3 regions of the Mesorhizobium sp. WSM4844 genome follow, and region 2 is predicted to be linked to each of the others. Evidence: riboswitches for the same ligand, from Rfam matches in the RefSeq annotation. Region 2 holds a riboswitch; each other region holds the start of a gene.
The links. Region 2 has a riboswitch for cobalamin ahead of metE (5-methyltetrahydropteroyltriglutamate--homocysteine S-methyltransferase). Riboswitches for the same ligand answer to the same signal wherever they lie in the genome.

Region 1 (7,088 bases), on a different contig from region 2:
AGGGTGTCCGCCTGCTTGCGGGCGGTGATGTCGTGGGCGATGCCAACCAGACCGAAGATATCGTTTTGAACATTGCGCAACGGCACCTTCGTCGACGAAAACCATTTGCCGGCGCCTGACGCATCGACAACGAACTCTTCCTCATCGATCATCGGCTGTCCGCTGCGCAGCACGCCTTGCTCGATGGCGCGAAACTTCTGCGCAAGGTCGGGGGCATGAAGATCGAAATCGGTCAAACCGATCATGTCACTGGTTTTGGCCTTGCCGCTGTCGGAAGCAATGGCCCTGTTGGCGACGACGAAGCGGCTTTCGGTGTCCTTCACCCACAGGTAGTCTGGCACCCAGTCGATCAGCGTTTGCAGCGAGATGCGCTCGTCGACGATCAGGCGATTGGCGGTGAGTTCCGTTATGTCCTCATGCGTGGCCACCCATCCGCCGTCAGGCATCGGCTGGTGGCAGATCTGAATTGTCCGGCCGTCGGTGAGATTGGCGGTCCAGTTTCTCAAGGTCGTGCCCGAATTGACCGCCCGGGCGAATGCGAGATAAGCGTCGCTGGCCATCGCGGATGTCCCGGCAGCGATGCGGCGTTCGACGATTTCGCCCAGCGTCCGGCCGGGACGCAAGTGTTCGGGTGCGATGCGGTAAATTTCCGCATAGCGGCGGTTGCACAGGATCAGCCGTTCAGCGGCGTCGAAAAAGCAGATGCCTTGCGAGATGTTGTCGATCGCCGTCTCGAATCGCAGCGCCTGCTGCTCGAGTGTTGCGATCGTAGCCCTGAGTTCGCGCTCGAGCGTCTCGTACGAGGAGCCCGCCAGTTTCGCCAGCGTGGCATGCTCGGTCGGTTCGGGCGCCTGGGCGGCTTGCCTCGATGGTTTCGTGACCAAACACAGTTCCTCCGGTTCGGCGCCTGGCGCAAAGCAAGGAAAGCTCGCTGCAACTAAGCGACCGCATAGTGGTCCAGATATACTAATGGCGTGTGAACCGGGTCGATGCCGACCGGGGCATGGCGCAGTTCTTGCCTTCTCCCCTTGTGGGGAAGGTGGATCGGCGCGCAGCGCCGAGACGGTTGAGGAGTGCTGTGCTGTCGGTTCCAAGCTGGAGCACCCCTCATCCGGCCGCGGAGCCTGTCCTCGGGCTTGCCGGAGGCAAGACCCGTGGGCGGCCACCTTCTCCCACAAGGGGAGAAGGGGGAGCCAATCTCGTGCAGGCCCATCGCACATGATGGCCGATCCTGCCGGTGAAAATCTCGACAGGCGGTTCGGCGCGCTGCGCCGGTCCCAGAGGTCAGTCCAAAGACTCGGCATTGTGCCAGAAGCCGGCAAGTGTGCATGGCAGCCCATCATGAACGATTGCGAATGAGCATGGTGACCACGAAGAAAGCGCCGACCGAACTGGTGATGATGCCGATCGGCAGTTCCTGCGGCGGCAGCAGCGTGCGCGCCAGAAGGTCACTTGCCAGCAGCAGCACCGCTCCGAAGAGGGCGCAGCTTGCAATCAGGCGCAGATGCAACGGCCCGGCCAGGGGCCGGGACAGATGCGGGATCATCAGCCCGAGAAACCGATGACACCTGCGACCGAGACCAGGATCGCCGTCGAGAAGGCAGCGACGAGAAACGCCGTCCTGCGCATCCGCACAACCGGCACCCCAAGACTTTCGGCAGCATTCTCGCCGGCCAGGAAGGCGTCGAGCTTGCGATGGTTCCACAGGCCATAAGCAAGAATGGTGCCCGCGCCAAGAGCAGCCAGCCCGACATTGTCCCATCGCGCCAGGCCGAGCCCGCCCATCGTCCAGAACAAAACCGAGTGGGCGGCGCGCTGGTCTCCGGCGAAGACGAGATAGTTGGTCAAGGCAATGAACATGAACGAGACGGCAAGCCCGGCCAGTATCAGCCGTTCGGGGCCTTGCCCCCTCACCCGCGAAACCAGCAAAAGCACGATGCCGGCGGCCAATATGCCGCCGGTAAAGGCGGCAACCGGCAACGTCCAGATGCCGAAACGGTCGCCAAAAATGGTGATGACGGAAACAGCACCCGCCGCCGCCCCGGAGGACAGGCCGAACAGGAACGGATCGGCGAGGTCGTTTCGGGTTACCGTCTGCAGCAGCGCGCCGATGACGCCCAGCCCGGCGCCGACACAGATCGCCATGATGGTGCGCGGCAGCCTGAGATCGACGACAATCTTGGCAACTGGGATCTTGGCGACCGGGATATTGCCGACTGAGCCGGGCACGAGGTCTCCATCCAGCCCGGCCGCATGTCCGAGCGCAGCAATCACGTCGCTCAACGCTATGACCGTCGATCCATAGGCGATCGACAGCAGAGCAAGCGCGGCGATTGCTGCCGCTCCTGCTGCCATGGCCAATTCGAAGGCCCTGTGGCGCAAGCTCAGAAGGCTTCCGGGTGCATCGCGCTGGCGATCTTGCCGATCGCCTCGATGTTGGCGGGTCCGGGGGTCAATTCGGCATAGCGCAGCGCGACGAAGCGCTCATTCCTGACCGCATCGGTCTCCTTCATTGCCGGATGGACTTTGAGGAAGTCGAGCAGTTTCCTGTAACCGCCGCCGTCCTGATAGTCGAGCAGGATCAGGAACTGCGGATTGCGGGAAGCGACCGTTTCCCAGTCCGTGTTGCCCCAACTCGTCTGCATGTCGGCCATGATGTTGTCGCCGCCGGCAGCGGCGATCATGGCGCTGGGGATCGCGAACTTGCCTGATGTGAAGGGTTTGTCTTCGCCGGAGTCGTAGAGAAACACCCGCGTCTGCTCGCGGTCGCCGACCTTTGCCGTGATATCGGCGAGTTGCGCTTTCCAGCCTGAAACGAGTTTTTTCGCCTCGGCCTCCTTGCCGAAAATCCTGCCCAGCTTTTCGATGTCGCCGTAGAGCAGGTCCATCGAGGCGGCGGGGCGGTTGTTGTCGAGATGGACGCAGCTTTCCGTCAGCACCAGCGTCTTGATGCCGTGCGGCGCCAGCGTATCTGGCGTTACCTCGCCGCCCGGCTTCATGCCGTAATACCAGCCGGCGAAGAAGAAATCGGGCTCGACCGCGACCAGGTTTTCGAGCGTCGGGTATTTCGGCGCAAGTTCCGGGATGGCGCCCTGCCCGGCCTTGAATTCCGGACCGACCTTATACCATCCGGTGATGCCGGTCAGGCCGACGATCGACGGTTGCAGCCCCAGCGCGAAGGCCATCTCGGCCATGTTCATATCCTGGATGACGGCGCGCTTCGGCGCGGCGTCGAACGTCAGCGGTGTGCCGCAGCTGTCGACTGTTACCGGGAAAGCGAAGGCGGCCTGGGCAAGCAGCAGAGAGGCAAAAGGCAATGCGAGGCGTTTCACGGGTGTTGCTCCTTGGTTAGATCAGAAGAGGCACGGTTCGGGACTTCGAACACCGTGAGTTCGCGGTCTTCGGTCGGATGGCGCAGCCGAAGCACCTCGACGCCGAAAATCTCGCGGATCAACTGCTCGGTCAGCGCCTCGCGCGGACCGGCGAGTGCCTGCAGGCGGGCCTCGTTCATCACCGCGACCCTGGTGGCAAATGGCGTGACCAGCGACAGGTCATGCAGCACCGCCACGACGGTCATGCCAAGCTGCGATACGAGTTCGAGAAGTTCGCTGCGGGCGCGCGGATCGAGATGATTGGTCGGTTCATCGAGGAACAGGATTTTCGGCTCCTGGGCGATGGCGCGCGCCAGCCGGGCGCGTTGCCGCTCACCACCCGACAGCGAGCCGATCGTGCGGCCGAGCAGCGGCAGCAGGCCAGTTCTGCGAAGCGCTTCGACGACGACGTCGCGTTGCTCGCTCCTGCGTCGCCAGCCGGCATGCGGGACCCGCCCAAGTCCGACGTAGTCGATCACGGCAAGCCGCGGATCGGGCTGATCGGTCTGGCCGACGACCGCCATGTGCAGCGCCCGCTCGGCGGCCGGAAATGTCTCCAGCCGGCGTCCGGAAAATCTCACATCTCCCCCGCTCGGACGCAGCGTGCCGCATAGCATGCGCAGCAGCGTCGTCTTGCCGGCGCCGTTGGGACCGATGATGGCGAGGCGGTCTCCCGCCGCGACCGAAAGGCTGACCGCACTGACCAGGCGCTGGCCATTCGCCGTGGCGCTCAGTTCACGCGCTTCAAGAAGAGGCTGGCAGGCGTCCAACTTACCGTCACTTTCTCAATGGCGACGGAAGGAAGCTGGACCGGCCAACAAGGCCGATGTCCACGTCTCCTCCCGGCACACCCCGTCCGGTCAACTCGTGCGATGGCAGGTCTCCTGGCTCGCGGGTCCTTGCGCCATCCTGCCTTCCCAGCCTTGCCGGCCAGTGGCATTTCGGATTTTGCTCGCCGCTTACAGTTGCGGGGGCAGCCACGGCCTCGATCCGAAGATCTCACCGTGTTCCCTTTTCACCCCTCGCCTTTCGGCTTGGGGACCATCAGTCAGCCACCCTAGTTTTCCGCCAATCCCAGCGCAATAAATTTCCGGGTTCCGGAGTGCCGAGCGAGCAATGGTCTTGTCAGAACGAGCATACCGAAATCGTAATGTAATATCATTACTACTTAAAAGACAACGCCTGCTCCCGTCAAGCCCTTCGCCCAACGCCTTCGACTTGCCGACCAGTGTCGCATTGCGCGGTGCGCAATTTCGATCAAACTGCCTCCACCAGGAAGCGATACCATGACCTGGCCAATGCGCAGTCCCACAGCAAGGAGCCATATGAACCCGACCGAGAAAGCGCTGTGGTTCGTCGAAAGCCATCTGCCGGAATCCATCTCACTCGACGATGTCGCCAACAGCAGCGGCGTGTCGCGCTTTCACGTGACGCGGGCTTTCGGTGCGGCGACCGGACGTTCGGTGATGGGCTACCTGCGTTCTCGCCGGCTGACCGAGGCGGCGCGCAGGCTCGCCGCCGGCGCACCGGACATCCTCTCGGTCGCGCTCGACGCCGGCTATGCCTCGCATGAGGCTTTCACCCGCGCCTTCCGCGACCAGTTCGGCACCACGCCGGAACTGGTGCGCGCGCAAGGCTCGCTCAAAAACCTCGATCTCGTGGAGCCGATCCTGATGGACCAGTCCTTCCTCGCCAATCTCGAGCCGCCGCGTTTCGAAACCAGCCGGCCGTTCCTCATCGCCGGTCTCGGCGAGCGCTACAGCTGCGAAACCAGCGCCGGCATCCCGATGCAGTGGCAAAGGTTCGGCCCCTATATCGGCAACATTCCAGGCGAGGTCGGCGACATCGCCTATGGCGTCTGCGTCAACGGCGACGATGCAGGCAATTTCGACTATATCGCCGGCGTCGAGGTGTCCGATTTTTCGGACCTGCCGAAGGAGTTTTCGCGCGTACGCGTGCCGGCGCAGAAATACGCCGTGTTCGCCCATCGTGACCACATCTCGACCATCCGCCGCACGGTCAACACGATCTGGAACAAATGGCTGCCGGCCTCCGGGCACAAGATTGCCGACGCGCCCGAATTCGAGCGCTACGGCCCCGAATTCGATCCGCGCAGCGGCAATGGCGGGCTGGAAATCTGGATACCGGTCGCAGGGTGAGGAAGCCTCCGCCTTGTCTTGCCTTCTCCCCTTGTGGGAGAAGGTGGCCGCGAAGCGGCCGGATGAGGGGTGTTCCAGCTTGGCACCGCCGGTGACTCCGGCCAACACCCCTCAACCGTCTCGGCGCTGCGCGCCGATCCACCGTCTCCCACAAGGGGAGAAGGGAAAGACGCTACAACTCCAGGTTCCAGTTCTGGCCGACCAGATCCTTGCCGAAGGCGTGGTGGCGCTGCTGATTGGCCAGCTTGAACCCGGCCGCCTCGTAGATGCGGCGCGCTGAGGTGAGCACGTCGTTGGTCCACAGCGTCAATTTCTTGTAGCCCTTGGCACGGGCAAAGCCGATGCATTCCTCGACCAGCCGGCTGCCGATGCCGAGACCGCGCGCCGAGGGTTCGACATAGAGCAGGCGCAGCTTCGCCACCGCGTCCGACTGGCGCACGAGAAAAACCGAGCCGACGACTTCCCCTTCCCGCTCGGCGATCCAGCTGCGTTCCCATTTCGGATCGTAGGATCTGACGAAAGCGCCGAGGATTTCGGCGACCAGCGCCTCATAAGTTTCGTCCCAGCCATATTCCTGCGCATAGAGCAGGCCCTGGCGATGGATGATCCAGCCGATGTCGCCGACCTGCAGAGACCGCAGCATGTAAGGGACCCTGGGCTCTGCACTCTCGCCCAGCAGGCGCTGCACCGTCTGCATCGCCTTGACCAGCCTGTCCTGTTCCGGTGCGGAAAGCCGGTCGAGCAGGGCCGCGACCTGATCGTGCGAACCCTGGTTCAGCGGCGCGAACGCCGCTCTTCCCGCCGGCGTCAGCGCAATCGACGAGCGCCGAGCATCGGCTTGCGTCGCCACGCGCTCGACCAGGCCGCGCTCCTCGAACTTTTTCAGCAATCGGCTGAGGTAGCCGGGGTCGAGACCGAGATCGCGCGCAAGATCGGTGGCGGTCAGGCCATCGCGATGCGCCAGTTCATAGAGCACCCGGGCCTCGGTCAGCGAGAAGGCGCTTTTCAGCAGCCCTTCGTCGAGCAACCCGATCTGGCGGGTGTAGAAGCGGTTGAAGCCCCGCACCGCATCGATCCGCTCCCTGCCGGGTTGATGATGAATCGTCATGGCATCCTCCTGCCCGCACAAAATCAACCATTTAGTTGACTCAGTCAAGTATCAGTTCGAAGCAGGCTGCGGCTGTCGATCAGCTCACTCAGCGCCTTGACTCTCGCCAGCCACCGGCTTATCTCACCGCCACGTTAGCACTCGCCATTGGTGAGTGCTAAGCGTAGGTTCGGCGCCGCCGGGCTTATAGGTTTGTCCGGCGCCGCCGGACGGAGGAACTGTTCTCACCATTCTCACCGAGGAATAAAAAATGGCAAAGTCGAAGTTCCGCCCGCTTCATGACCGCGTGGTCGTACGCCGGGTTGAATCCGAATCCAAGACTGCCGGCGGGATCATCATCCCCGACACGGCGAAGGAAAAGCCGCAGGAAGGCGAGATCATCGCCGTTGGTTCCGGGGCCCGTGACGAAGCCGGCAAGCTCGTCCCGCTGGACGTCAAGGCCGGCGATCG
Region 2 (7,088 bases):
GCGCTAGCTGTCGCTCTGCACGAAGCAGGGAATGCATCCTTCCGTGTGTACGGTCAGCAGATCGTCAACAACGCCAAGGCTCTGGCCCAGGCCCTTCTGGAGCGAGGTTATGAACTCGTCACGGGGGGCACTGACAATCACATGCTGATCCTTGATCTTAGGGACCGGCCGCTGTCCGGGAAAGCCTATGCCGAGCGCTTGTCGCAAGCAGGTATCATTACGAATTTCAACATGGTGCCGGGGGACCGGCGCCATCCCGCGCTCACCAGCGGCATTCGGTTAGGCACGCCAGCAGTGACGTCTGTGGGCATGCGCGAGGCGGAAATGCTGCAGATTGCCGCTTTCATCGACCTGGTTTGCCGCCAGCCCGATGATTCGGACGTCCATGCCCGCGTGCGCAGAGACGTTGCCGACTTCTGCGCTGCGTTCGACGTGCCGGGCATCTCCGACAGGTAAGACGGCCTGATCAACTGTCACATCCAATTCCAACGTTTGAAGCGAGGAAATCCCATGACCAGAAAATTCGTGTTCTCTTCCGAATCCGTCGGCGCTGGACATCCCGACAAGATGGCCGACAATATCTCAGATGGCGTGCTCGATGCGATCCTTCGCAAGGATCCCAAGGCTCGCGTTGCTTGTGAAGCGTTGGTGAAATCAGGGATGGTCGTTCTGGCTGGCGAGATCACCAGCCACGCGCAGATCGACTACAGCCAAGTTGTCCGCGATATCATCTTGGACATTGGATATGACGACGATGCGATCGGCTTTGACGGCCGGCGTTGCGCCGTGATCTTGGCCTTGACCGAGCAGTCGCCTGACATCAGCCAGGGCGTCGACGAGGGACGAGGGCAAGATCTCGAGCATGGAGCGGGGGATCAGGGCCTCATGTTCGGGTACGCGTGCAACGAGACCGAAACATTGATGCCGTTGCCAATCCAACTTGCTCACGAGTTGACAAAAAAACAGGCAGAGGTGCGCCAAACCGGACGCCTTGGCTGGCTTCGCCCGGACGTTAAATCACAGGTATCCGTCCGTTATGAGGGTTTGCGCCCGGTAGCGCTTGATACCATAGTCCTGTCGACGCAGCATGACGAGGAGGTCTCACAAGCCACGGTCCGCGAAGGCGTCATTGAGGAGATCATAAGGCCGGTCTTGCCCCACGACTTGGATACGACGGGGATAAGGTTCCTGGTCAATCCAACAGGCCGGTTCGTGGTCGGTGGGCCGCGCGGCGATTGCGGTCTCACCGGACGCAAGATCATCGTCGATTCCTACGGCGGCATGGGGCGTCACGGCGGCGGTGCCTTTTCGGGCAAGGACCCGTCGAAGGTCGATCGGTCGGCCGCCTATGCGGCGCGGTACGTCGCAAAAAACGTCGTTGCCAGCGGACTGGCGGAGGTGTGCGAGGTTCAGCTTGCTTACGCGATCGGTGTGGCCGCGCCGGTCTCTATCCTCGTCAATACATTCGGAACCGCAAAGATTGATGAAAAAAGGATCGAGCGCGCCGTCCTTGAGCTTTTCGATCTCCGGCCGAAAGGCATCATCAAGGCGCTTGATCTCTTACGGCCGATTTACCGCAAGACCGCGACATACGGACACTTCGGCCGCGAAGAGCCGGAGTTCACCTGGGAAAAGACGGACAGAGCTGACGACCTGTTGCGTGAGGCAGGACCGGCAGCTGCGTGATGCGCGGGTATTGGATGCGTCGGCATAGGGCGACCCATTCCACACTCGCCAAAAACACGCCGGCCCCGGCGTGGCGAGAAGCCGGCTCGGCTTTTTGGCGGAGACACTGATGTCGAAATATGACGTGCTTTGTATCGGTAATGCCATCGTCGACATCATCGCGCAGTGCGACGAGGCATTCCTCGAGACCAACGGCATCATCAAGGGCGCGATGAACCTCATCGACACAAGGCGCGCCGAGCTGCTCTACAGCCGCATGGGTCCGGCGATCGAGGCGTCCGGCGGCAGTGCCGGCAACACGGCGGCCGGCGTCGCCAGCTTCGGCGGCCGCGCCGCTTTCTTCGGCAAGGTCTCCAACGATGCGCTGGGCGAAATCTACGCCCACGACATCCACGCGCAGGGCGTCGCCTTCGATACCAGGCCGCTCAATGGCGAACCGCCGACGGCGCGCTCGATGATCTTCGTCACCCCTGACGGCGAGCGCTCGATGAACACCTATCTCGGCGCCTGCGTCGAGCTCGGGCCGGAGGATGTCGAGGCCGACAAGGCCTCTGGCGCCAAGGTCACCTATTTCGAAGGCTATCTGTGGGATCCGCCGCGCGCCAAGGAAGCAATCCGCCAGACGGCGATGCTGGCGCACGCGGCAGGCCGCGAAGTGTCGATGACCCTGTCGGATTCGTTCTGCGTCGATCGCTACCGAGACGAGTTCCTCGAACTGATGCGTTCGGGCACGGTCGATATCGTCTTTGCCAACAGCCACGAGATCAAGTCACTCTACCAGACATCGTCGTTTGACGAGGCGCTGGCGCAGATCCGCAAGGATTGCCGGATCGCCGCCGTGACCCGTTCGGAAAAAGGCTCCGTCATCGTGCGCGGCGACGAGACCGTCACCATCGATGCGACCAAAATCCGCGAGCTGGTCGATACGACCGGCGCCGGCGACCTCTATGCCGCCGGTTTCCTCTACGGCTACACGCAAGGGCGCAGCCTGCAGACCTGCGGCGACCTCGGTTCACTGGCGGCCGGATTGGTGATCCAGCAGATCGGCCCCAGGCCGCGGCAGAATTTGCGCCGCGAGGCTGAACAGGCGGGGCTGTTGTAGGGCGGCTTTCTGCCACGTGCTGCCCACCTTCCCGTTTGCGGGCTGTCCAGACAAGCGCGGGTAAACGGCGCGTACCCGTCCGTGAAGGATGGCGGTTTTCTCCAAATTTCTGATTTCTTGAGGCTCAGGAACGTTGTCACACTTCGGGCCAGTACTGCCGGCCGATCATGATGGCCAACACGCCCTTTTTGACGAAGGTCGTTTTGAGCCGGGATCGTACAATTGACAGATTGCCCGGCGACCAGGCACAGCCTGCGCAAACCGGAGAGGGGCGCAAATGGCTCAGCTCTACCCGCGACCTGCGACTTGGGAACACGCCGCAGGTGAACGGTTCACATAAACACATAAACATTTCTTTATACGGCATTGACAACAAAGGGAGCTGCTGCGATTGTCGGCGCGTCGTGGTTCTCCGCACGGCGTTGCCGTAGCGGAGCTAAGAGGGAAGCCGGTGCAATCCGGCGCTGCCCCCGCAACTGTAAGCGGCGAGCCAACCCACCAATGTCACTGGGGCGAACTGCCCCGGGAAGACGGGGCAGAGGCTGTGACCCGCGAGCCAGGAGACCTGCCACGGTGAACAACGTCCACGGGCGGGGTGTCTGGTGGCCGCGGCAGCTCGGCGTTCATGCCGGCCTGCTAGCGCCTTCCTTGTCCCCGCCCCAAGCATCGGGGTATGGAATGAATGTCTCCCAGCAAGTTCCCATAGCAACGCTTGGCGTGCCGCGTATCGGTCGCCGGCGAGAACTGAAATTCGCGCTCGAAAGCTACTGGTCCGGAAAATCTTCTGCCGCCAACCTTCTGGCGACGGCGAAGGCACTCCGTGCCGCCAGCTGGAGCGAGCAGCACGACCGCGGCGTGTCGAAAATCCCGTCGAACGATTTCTCACTTTATGACCATGTGCTCGACACCGCAGCAATGGTCGGCGCCGTGCCATCTCGTTACGGCTGGACGGGCGGCGAGGTCCCGCTCGACATCTATTTCGCGATGGCGCGCGGGACGCAAGGCGATACTGCGGGTTGCGGACACGCCAGTCACGGGCATGCGGTTCAGGGCCAGCGCGTAACCGCGATGGAAATGACCAAATGGTTCGACACTAACTACCACTACATCGTGCCGGAGCTGAGCGACGATCAGGCATTCGCCCTCTCGTCGACGAAACCAGTCGATCACTTTCTGGAGGCAAAAGAGCTCGGCATCCATACACGCCCGGTCATCCTTGGACCGGTCACCTTCCTCAAGCTGGCGAAGTCTCCCGGCCAGTGTTTCAATCCCATAGCGCTCCTACCGCGGCTGCTGCCCGTCTACGAGCAACTCCTGCGGAGGCTGGAGCTCTCGGGGGCCGACTGGGTGCAGATTGATGAGCCGGCGCTTGTGCTCGACCTTAGCCCGAACGAACGATCTGCCTTCGAATTCACGTACGGCCAGCTGTCGAAAGCCGCGCCCAAGTTGAAAATTATGCTGGCGACCTATTTCGGGCCGCTGGGAGACAATCTGGAGACCGCGCTTTCGCTGCGCCTGGCGGGCTTACATCTCGATCTCGTGCGCGCTCCCGAGCAGTTGGAGACGGTTGGTCGGCTCGCACCGAAGGATCTGGTGCTCTCACTTGGCTTGATCGACGGCCGCAACGTCTGGCGCGCGAACCTGGCTGCCATTCTCGACCGCATCAAGCCGATCGTTGCCGGCTGGCCGCTGGATCGCGTCGAGATTGCGCCTTCCTGCTCGATGCTTCATGTGCCGATGGACCTGCGGATGGAGACCGCGCTCGATGTGGATGTCAGTTCGTGGCTGGCATTCGCCGCCCAGAAGAGTGAAGAGCTGCTTGTGCTGGCCCAAGCCTTGTCCGAAGGCAGGGAGGCCGTAGCGGGCGCACTGAAAGCTTCTGCCAAGGCGGCCGCGGCGCGCGCAATGTCTGGAAAGGTCCATGATCCGCTCGTCCATGGGCGGGTTATCAGCATTGACGGCGCCATGAAGCAACGAAAGAGCGCATTTGCCAAGCGCTCCAGAGTCCAGGCTGACACGCTCGGCCTACCGCCGTTCCCGACGACGACGATCGGGTCCTTCCCGCAGACGCCCGAGGTGCGCAGGGCGCGCTCCGCTCATGCGAAGGGCCGGCTGAGCTATGTCGATTACCAGGCCTTCCTGAAGAAGGAGACCGAGGCGGCGGTCCGCTGGCAGGAGGAGATTGGGCTGGACGTGCTGGTACATGGCGAGTTCGAACGAAACGACATGGTCCAGCATTTCGGCGAGCAGCTGTCCGGCCTCGCCTTCACCCAGCATGGCTGGGTGCAAAGTTACGGCTCCCGGCTCGTGCGTCCTCCCATCATCTTCGGCGACGTATCGCGGCCCAATCCGATGACGGTCCTCTGGTGGCAATTTGCCCAGTCGCTGACGAAAAAGCCGGTGAAGGGCATGCTCACAGGCCCAGTGACGATTCTTAACTGGTCTTTTGTGCGCGACGACGTACCCCGCGCCGAGGTCTGCCGCCAGATCGCGCTCGCCATCCGCGATGAAGTGGCCGACTTGGAAAGAGCCGGCGCAAGGGTGATCCAGATCGATGAGGCCGCGTTTCGCGAAGGCTTGCCCCTGCGGAAGTCCAACTGGAAACATTATCTCGGCTGGGCTGTCGAATGCTTCCGGCTCGCTTCAACGGGTGTAGCGGACGCCACCCAAATTCACACCCACATGTGCTATTCGGAGTTCAATGAGATCATCGACTCGATTGCTGAACTGGACGCGGACGTCATTTCGATCGAAACGTCGCGCTCCAAAATGGAACTGCTGGACGCCTTCACCAAGTCCAAATATCCAAACGAAATCGGTCCTGGCGTCTACGACGTTCACTCACCACGCGTCCCGGAGATTGGCGAGATTTTGCATCTCGCCCAACTTGCCCGCGAGCGACTGTCGGACGGCCAACTGTGGGTGAATCCGGACTGTGGCCTCAAAACAAGGAAATGGGAGGAGGTCCGCCCTGCCCTCATCAACATGGTCGCTGCAGCATGCGCATTGCGGGAGAAAGTGCAGGCGCAGGCCGCTGAGCCACTGTGACGGGCAAACATGTGACCCGCGGGCTTTGCGGATATTTAAGGCAGAAAGGACGCCATCGAAAGCCGCGCGCAAGTCGGTCGACGCGTGCGAGGCCCCCACCCTTGTCGTCCAGCCGAAGGTCCGCTCGACGACTCAGCGGCGGACAGGATCTGGAAGCGCTTCTGGTCGTCCTAAGACGGATGATTTCGCCACGAAATCAAGGAAGACAGCTTTGTCCATGAGCTGCAGCCTCTCACAGGCGCCAGCGGCCAACAGACACTTCACCGAGGGCCAACGCTGAGGATGCCGCCTGAGCACCGGCATCATCGAGATATCGGCGGCGAGATCGACCATCAAGAGCATCGGTTTCGAGGGAATGCGTCGCATGTGGCGGACATCGACAAAATAGCCATACCGCCCAGCCGCAAGCTGCGACCATTCCTCATCGCTCGAATTGAAGCTTGGCTGAATCTGGCATGGCGTTTGCTCCGCTTCTGCTGAGGTTCGCTGGAACGGAGCTTTTCATGCGCACTGCTCGCGGTGGAATGTTGCTTCGACGCAAAGGCAGCCGCTCACATTACTATCGGTCCAAGAATCAAAGCTTTTTCGTCGTGCAGGCTACCCGAGCAGTGGCGAGGAGCGGAATCAACCAAGTGTAAGGAGCTACTGGTGTCGAACATGATGAAGGCGCTGGTCAAGGCCAAGGCCGAGCCGGGCATCTGGATGGAAGAGGTGCCGGTGCCGGAAATCGGCCCGAACGACGTCCTGATCAAGATCAGGAAGACCGCGATCTGCGGTACCGACGTCCACATCTACAATTGGGACCAGTGGGCGCAGAAGACCGTCCCGGTACCGATGGTGACCGGCCACGAATTCGTCGGCACTGTCGCCGATTTCGGCGCGGCGGTCACCGAATACAAGATCGGCCAGCGTGTTTCGGGCGAAGGCCACATCGTCTGCGGCCATTGCCGCAACTGCCGGGCGGGCAGGGGGCATCTGTGCCGCAACACGCTCGGCGTCGGCGTCAACCGGCCGGGCGCCTTCGGTGAATTTTTGGCGATCCCACAGCACAACGTCGTGCCGATCCCCGACGACGTGCCCGACGAGATCGCCGCAATCTTCGATCCCCTGGGCAATGCGGTTCACACCGCACTGTCCTTCGATCTCGTCGGCGAGGACGTGCTGGTCACCGGCGCCGGACCGATCGGCATCATGGCTGCACTGGTCGCTCAATGCGTCGGCGCGCGAAAAGTGGTCATCACCGACATCAATC
Region 3 (7,088 bases), on a different contig from region 2:
GCTCGACAGAGCCGGTGTCTGCCGCGCGGCGATCGAAAGCCTGGCCGAGAATTTTTCCGACGGCGTCGTCGCGCCGGTCTTCTGGATCGGCGTCGGCGGGCTGGCCGGCGGCGTCGCCTACAAGGCCGCCAACACCGCCGATTCGATGATCGGCCACCGCACGCCGCGCCATGAGGCTTTCGGCCGGGCGGCGGCGCGCTTCGACGATCTGATCAACCTGCCGGCGTCGCGGCTGACCGCGCTGCTCATAGTGCTGGCCGCCTTCCTCGTCAAAGACGCCGATGCCGGCAACGCCTGGCGCACCGTGCAGCGCGACGCGAAAAAGCACCGCTCGCCGAATGCCGGCTGGCCGGAGGCCGCGATGGCCGGCGCGCTCGGCCTGGCGCTGGCCGGGCCGCGCTCCTACGACGGCGTCATGGTCGACGACGCGTTCATGGGTGAAGGCGGCCGCCGCGATGTCGAGAGCGTGGACATCAGACGAGCGCTAAGACTCTATCAGCTTGCCGACTTTCTGCTGATGGGACTGTTCGGCTTGCTGTCGGTGATCGTCATCGTTGCGTGACTGCGGCCTCCCCTTCTCCCCTTGTGGGAGAAGGTGGCCGCGAAGCGGCCGGATGAGGGGTGTTCCAGCTGGTACCGACGGCGCTCCGTCCAGCACCCCTCAACCGTCTTGGCGCTACGCGCCAATCCACCTTCTCCCACAAGGGGAGAAGGAAGAAGAGGCGAACGAAACCTCAAAACTCTATGCCTTGCTGCGCTTTCACGCCGGCGGAAAAGTGATGCTTGGTTACGCCCATCTCGGTGACCAGATCGGCGGCATCGACCAGCGCCGGCTTGGCGTTGCGGCCGGTGACGACGATATGCAGGTTTTCGCGGCGGCCCTTCAGCGCCGCCACCACCGTGTCGAGATCGAGATAGTCATAGCGCAGCGCGATGTTCAATTCGTCGAGTACCAGCAGGCTGATCGATGGATCGGCCATCAGCTCGAGCACCTTGGCCCAGGCAGCCTCGGCGGCGGCGATGTCGCGCTTCAAATCCTGCGTTTCCCAGGTAAACCCCTCGCCCATCGTGTGCCAGACGACCCGGTCGCCGAAAGCGGCAAAGGCGTCCTTCTCGCCGGTATGCCATTTGCCCTTGATGAACTGGACGACGCCGACACGCCTGCCGTAGCCGAGCATCCTCAGCGCCAGCCCGAAGGCGGCAGTGGTCTTGCCCTTGCCGGGCCCGGTGTTGACGATCAGCAGTCCCTTCTCGACCGTCTTGGCCGCGACCTCGGCGTCCTGCACCGCCTTGCGCTTGGCCATCTTGGCGCGGTGGCGTTCCTCGTCCCTGTCGTCGATCTCGGTCATATCACTTCACCTTGAGCGGCAGTCCCGCCACCATCAGCAGCACCGTGCCGGCGACGGCGGCGACCTGCTGGTTGAGCCGGCCGGCGGCATCGCGAAACCGGCGGGCAAGCGCGTTGTCGGGCACGATGCCCTGCCCGACCTCGTTGGAAACCACGAACCACGGCCCGCGCGGCCGCGACAGCACATCCGCAAGCCCTCGGCATTCGGCCTCAATGTCGCGTTCGGCCAGCATGTGGTTGGACAGCCACAGCGTCAGGCAGTCGATCAGGACGGGCCGCCCGTCAGGCAGCGCCTCGATCGCGCCGACGAGATCGAGCGGCGCATCGACGGTCGTCCAACCGTCGCCGCGCCGTGCTCGGTGTAGCGCGACGCGTTCGCGCATCTCGTCGTCATAGGCTTGCGCCGTGGCGATATAGGTCCACGGCGCCGGACAGTCCGTCACCAGGCTTTCGGCATGCGCGCTCTTGCCCGAGCGTGCACCGCCGACGACCAGGGTCAGCTTGCTGCCTGGAGCAGCGCGATCAGGCAAGGCTGTCGCGCAGGCCGGTTGCGGCGCCGGTCAAGCGGCCGCGCACCAAGCCGACGACAGCGCCGAGCACCAGCCAGAACACCAGATTGGTCAGCGTCACCGCCACCACGAACTGGTGGTGCAGGCCTTCCGGGATCGGCGATTCGAAACTGTCGGGCTGCGGCGCGCCGACGATATGCGGCGCCACGATCAACGCCACCGCAATCACCGCCAGCGGCAATGACTTGCGAAAGGCGAGCAGGCCGAGACCGGCCGCGGTCGCCACCACCGTCGCCGTCCACCAGATCTGGCGCTGGGCGAGATCGGCCGCCGGCATCGCCGGCAGTTCGGGCGGCAGGCCAAGGTTCGGGGCCAGCGTGAACACGGCAAAGCTGGCAAGGCCCCAGAACAGGCCCTGTCGCCAATTGCCGATGCCGCCGGCGAATTCCGAAGCGGCGACCAGGATCAGCGCAAAACCGATGCCGGTGACGACGTTGGCAACGACGTTGAAGGCGAAGCGCTCGAAGCCATCGGCCGGAGCCCAGCCTTCCTCTTCCGCGGTGGCTGCTTCAGCCGGCACGGCGCTGCTCATGGCATTACTGCCTGCTGCGGCCGGCGACAAACCATGGTCATGCGTGTGACCACCGCCGGCCTGTTCGTAGACTTCCGCCTTGAGGATGAGTGGCACCGTGGCGTAGGCCTGCATGCAGGCGAGAACGACGCCGGCCACTAGCCCTGCGATCGCCGCGATGAACACGACGTTGCGAAACAGTGTCATGGTGTCAGCCCCTCGTCAGTGGCAGGGAAAGCCCATCGAATGGCGATAGTCGTGGGCGGCATTGTGGACCGCATCGATATGCGAGAAGCCGACAAAACCCATGACGAAAACGCCGAGAAATGCAGCAAGCGCCAACTGCACGAAGCGCGACTGCGAGGAGACGGAAGCGCCGAGCGAGACGGAAGCGGTATTCATGTCTTGTCCTTTCGCCCTCCACCCGAGGGCATAGAAGTCAGTTCTCCTGTCGCCGGCAGGTCTCCTGGCTCGCGGATCAGCGCCCTTCCCCACCTTCCCGAAGAAGCTCTTCCCGAAGAAAATCTTCAGTGGCATATGGAGAGGACTACCGCACACAGTTGCGGGGGCAGCCACGGCATCGGGCGAATTTTGCCCCTACCGCATTCCCTCTTGGTTCCAAAACGGAACCGACGACGGCTGCGACTATAGGCAGAATCGCCGCGCCCGGCAAACCAAATTCCGCCAGCTAGCAGCGCGAATGCGCCGTCTCTCGTGGGCTCTTCCTTCTCCCATTGTGGGAGAAGGTGGCCTCGCGAAGCGAGGTCGGATGAGGGGTGTTCCAGCTTGGCACCAACAGCGCTCCGGCCAGCACCCCTCTTCCGTCTTGGCGCTGCGCGCCAATCCACCTTCTCCCACAAGGGGAGAAGGAAGAAGGGCGGCGCCTGTCTTCTTTTGTCCGGGGCAACCATGATAGTCGTCTTGCAGCACTGAATCAGAATTGCGAGACCATGACCATTCCTACGCCGGCCGTTCAGGACCGATCCAGGCGCATCATCGCCATCGACGTCGCCCGCGGCTTCGCTTTGCTTGCCATGGCGAGCTACCATTTCACCTGGGATCTCGAATTCTTCGGCTACACCGATCCCGGCCTGACTGCCTTTGGCTGGTGGAAATTCTACGCGCGCTGCATCGCTTCGACCTTCCTGTTCCTGGTCGGCGTCAGCCTGTTCCTCGCCCATGGCAAGCAAATCCGCTGGAACGGCTTCTGGAAACGCTTCGCCATGGTCGGCGGGGCGGCGCTCGCCATATCGGCCGCCACCAGGCTTGCCACACCCGACAGTTTCATCTTCTTCGGCATCCTGCACGAGATCGCGCTCGCCAGCCTGCTCGGCCTGGCGTTTCTGCGGCTGCCGGCGCTGCTGACGCTGGTTGTCGCAGCTTTCGTCATCACCGCGCCGCTCTACCTCAGGTCCGAGATCTTCGATCATCCGGCCCTGTGGTGGGTCGGCCTGTCGGCAACCAACCCGCGCTCCAACGATTATGTCCCGCTGTTTCCATGGTTCGGCGCTGTGCTTGCCGGCATCGCAGCGGCAAAGCTTGCCTTCGCCTCCGGCATGCTGACGCGGCTGGCGGGCCTGACGCCCGGCCGCTGGACTAATCCGCTGGTCTTTATCGGCCGGCACAGCCTCGCCTTCTATCTGATCCACCAGCCGGTGCTGATCGGCTCGGTCTGGCTGATTTCGCAAGTCATGCCGGCAACGGTCGAAACCAGGCAGGTCACCTTCCTGAAAGAGTGCCAGGCATCGTGCGAGCAATCGCGCGACACGGAGTTCTGCAGCAGCTATTGTGTCTGCATGCTCGATACGCTCGAGGGCGAGGCCACGCTTGATCGGCTCTACCGAAACGACCAGGCTGCGGAATGGAAGGCGCATCTCGACGAGCTCGCCGGCGCCTGCACTGCCAAGGCCGACGGCACTTTGATGGAGGGAGGAGCACAATGACCGACCATCAGCAGAAACCGGGCCAACAGAAACCGGGACAGCAAAAACCGGGGTTTATACCGTGGCCGCCGCTGATCTATGTCGCGGCCATCGCCGTCAGCATCGCGCTTGGCTTGCTTTATCCGCTGCCATGGATCGGCGGCCTTTTGGGCGACATCCTGTTCGCGGCCGGCTGGGTGGCATTGTTCGGCGTCGTCGCACTCTGGTTCACGGCGATCCGCATCATGATCCGGGCAAAGACGACGCTCCACCCGAACGCCGTGCCGGACCATCTGGTTACATCGGGCCCCTTCGCCGTCAGCCGCAATCCGATCTATCTGGCCAACACGCTGCTGATGATCGGCGTCGCCCTTATCTCGGGGAACGTATGGTTCCTGCCGCTGGCGATCATCGCCGCCTTCGCAACGCAGAAAATGGCGATCGAGGGCGAGGAAAAGGTTCTGGCAACGAAATTCGGCAAGAAATACCGGGATTACGCAAAAAGGGTGCGGCGCTGGATTTGAGGCGGCAACCGATCAGGTGTTGACGCCGAGTTCCACCAGCCGCTCGACGCACGACTCTTCGGCCTGGTCGAGTTCGGCCAGGGTCTCTTCGAGATCGCGGCGCTTCTGGCGCAGATCCTCGCGCTTTTCCTCGATGCGCTTGATCATCAGGTTGAGCTGACCGACCTCGCCGGGCGGCTCCTTGTACATCTGGATGATTTCGCGGATCTCGTTGATCGAAAAGCCGAGCCTCTTGCCGCGCATGATCTGGCGGATCAGATGCCGGTCCGACGGGCGAAATAGCCGCGTGCGGCCGCGCCGCACCGGCTGCACCAGCCCCTCGTCCTCGTAGAAGCGCAGCGTCCGCGTCGAAACGTCGAATTCGCGGGTCAGTTCGGTTATCGAATAATATTCCCGCATCATCACTCCAAATGCCCGGCCGCGCTGCGGGTTCCAACCATGCGGCCTCGCTATCCGCACGCGTTTCAGAATCGGCCGGAGGCTGTTCCAAAATCTCGCATGGCATTTACGTAAAAGTCAATTGAGTGGCATCGCTCACACGCCGAACCACCATGTGGCGAGGCCGAGAAAGGCAAAGAAGCCGACGACGTCGGTGACCGTCGTGACGAAAACCGCCGAAGCCACGGCCGGGTCGATCTTGAACCGGTCGAGCAGCAGCGGGATCAGGATGCCGGCCAGTGCGGCCACGAACATGTTGATGATCATCGCCGCGGCGATGATGCCGCCCAGATTGGGATCGTGGAACCAGGCGGCCGCGACGATGCCGATCAGGATGGCGAAGATGATGCCGTTGATGAAGCCCACCCCCATCTCGCGGCGGATGATGCGGCCGGCATTGTAGATGTCGAGGTCCCGCGTCGCCAGCGCCCGCACCGTGACCGTCATGGTTTGCGAGCCGGCATTGCCGCCCATGCCTGCCACGATCGGCATCAGCACGGCCAGCGCCACGATGTGCTCGATCGTGCGGTCGAACAGGCCGATCACCGAGGCCGCCAGGAACGCCGTCAAAAGGTTGACGAGCAGCCACGGAACGCGCGAGCGCGAGGTCGAAAGGATGCTGTCCGACAATTCTTCGTCGCCGACACCGCCCATGCGCAACAGATCCTCCTCGGCTTCCTGCTGGATAACGTCGACCACGTCGTCGATGGTCAGCACGCCGACCAGCCGCTCGTTCTCGTCGACGACGGCAGCGGAGAGAAGGTCGTATTGTTCGAATTCGCGCGCCGCCTCCTCCTGGTCCATCGTCGCCGGAATGGCGTGCCTGGTCTCATGCATGACCTCTTCGACCTTGATCGAGCGCTTGGTGCGCAGGATCTGGTCGAGGTCGATGGCGCCGAGCAGCTTGAAGCTCGGATCGATGACGAAAATCTGGCTGAAGCGGTCGGGAAGGTTGTTGTCCTCGCGCATGTAGTCGATGGTCTGGCCGATCGTCCAGAATGGCGGCACCGCGACGAACTCGGTCTGCATGCGGCGACCGGCGGTCTCTTCGGGATAGTCGAGCGAGCGGCGCAGCCTGATCCGCTCGGTGAACGGCAGTTGCGACAGGATCTCGTCCTGGTCTTCCTTTTCGAGATCCTCGAGAATGTAGACCGCGTCGTCGGAATCGAGGTCCTGCACACCCTGGGCAATCTGCGCGTTGGGCAGGCTGTCGACAATGTCGCGGCGGATCGCCTCGTCGACCTCGGTCAGCGCGGAAAAATCGAAGTCGGCGCCCAACAATTCGACCAGCGCGCGGCGCTGTTCGGGATGGAGCGCCTCGATCAGGTCGCCGAGTTCCGATTGGTGCAGGTCGTCGACCTCACGCTTCAGCGTCAGCGTGTCGCGATCGGCGATCGCGGCGCCGATCTGGGCAAGGAACGACGACAGAATGGCGCCGTCCTCGCCATAGATGTCGGCGCTGTCCTCAGCAGTCCTGGCGCCGGTCGTCTGTTCGTCCTGGCCTTCCACCAGCGCCTCCCGCCATCAGAATTCCGGAAAAGCTGCGTGTTAGGTCTAGCGCATGACCATGGAAATCGGAATCGATTTCCAGAAAGGATCATGAGCAGCGTTAAATTGCTACAGCGTCCGTCAGATTTCGAAGTCGATGTCCGCGGGCGCAATCATCGACCAATCGCACAATGTCTTGTCCGGCTCTCATAATCGTCACGCCGAGGCTCCTCGGTATGTTCCCTATCGGCGTCTCTGGGGGGCTACCATTGCGGGCGGAGTCAATAT

Region 1: it holds a riboswitch for cobalamin, as region 2 does, so the genes downstream of both, AC0L2A_RS34680 (ABC transporter ATP-binding protein) here and metE (5-methyltetrahydropteroyltriglutamate--homocysteine S-methyltransferase) in region 2, are expected to answer to the same signal.
Region 3: it holds a riboswitch for cobalamin, as region 2 does, so the genes downstream of both, AC0L2A_RS04245 (CbtB domain-containing protein) here and metE (5-methyltetrahydropteroyltriglutamate--homocysteine S-methyltransferase) in region 2, are expected to answer to the same signal.

What each region holds. Positions count from the first base shown of each region.
Region 1 is NZ_JBVVQB010000092.1:37-7,124, reverse strand. Features, by position in the region: gene AC0L2A_RS34695 (EAL domain-containing protein) at 1-884, opposite strand, end outside; partial or broken gene AC0L2A_RS34690 (FecCD family ABC transporter permease) at 1,340-2,355, opposite strand; gene AC0L2A_RS34685 (ABC transporter substrate-binding protein) at 2,385-3,332, opposite strand; gene AC0L2A_RS34680 (ABC transporter ATP-binding protein) at 3,329-4,141, opposite strand; cobalamin riboswitch at 4,229-4,432, opposite strand; gene AC0L2A_RS34675 (AraC family transcriptional regulator) at 4,697-5,530, shown strand; gene AC0L2A_RS34670 (bifunctional helix-turn-helix transcriptional regulator/GNAT family N-acetyltransferase) at 5,703-6,638, opposite strand; partial or broken gene AC0L2A_RS34665 (co-chaperone GroES) at 6,889-7,088, shown strand, end outside.
Region 2 is NZ_JBVVQB010000042.1:24,768-31,855, reverse strand. Features, by position in the region: gene AC0L2A_RS26055 (serine hydroxymethyltransferase) at 1-456, shown strand, start outside; gene metK (methionine adenosyltransferase) at 511-1,686, shown strand; gene AC0L2A_RS26045 (adenosine kinase) at 1,796-2,788, shown strand; cobalamin riboswitch at 3,177-3,375, shown strand; gene metE (5-methyltetrahydropteroyltriglutamate--homocysteine S-methyltransferase) at 3,491-5,836, shown strand; gene tdh (L-threonine 3-dehydrogenase) at 6,485-7,088, shown strand, end outside.
Region 3 is NZ_JBVVQB010000003.1:108,787-115,874, reverse strand. Features, by position in the region: gene cbiB (adenosylcobinamide-phosphate synthase CbiB) at 1-562, shown strand, start outside; gene cobO (cob(I)yrinic acid a,c-diamide adenosyltransferase) at 735-1,349, opposite strand; gene cobU (bifunctional adenosylcobinamide kinase/adenosylcobinamide-phosphate guanylyltransferase) at 1,351-1,848, opposite strand; gene AC0L2A_RS04250 (CbtA family protein) at 1,871-2,635, opposite strand; gene AC0L2A_RS04245 (CbtB domain-containing protein) at 2,651-2,830, opposite strand; cobalamin riboswitch at 2,868-3,077, opposite strand; gene AC0L2A_RS04240 (heparan-alpha-glucosaminide N-acetyltransferase) at 3,379-4,371, shown strand; gene AC0L2A_RS04235 (methyltransferase family protein) at 4,368-4,874, shown strand; gene AC0L2A_RS04230 (MerR family transcriptional regulator) at 4,887-5,273, opposite strand; gene mgtE (magnesium transporter) at 5,409-6,821, opposite strand.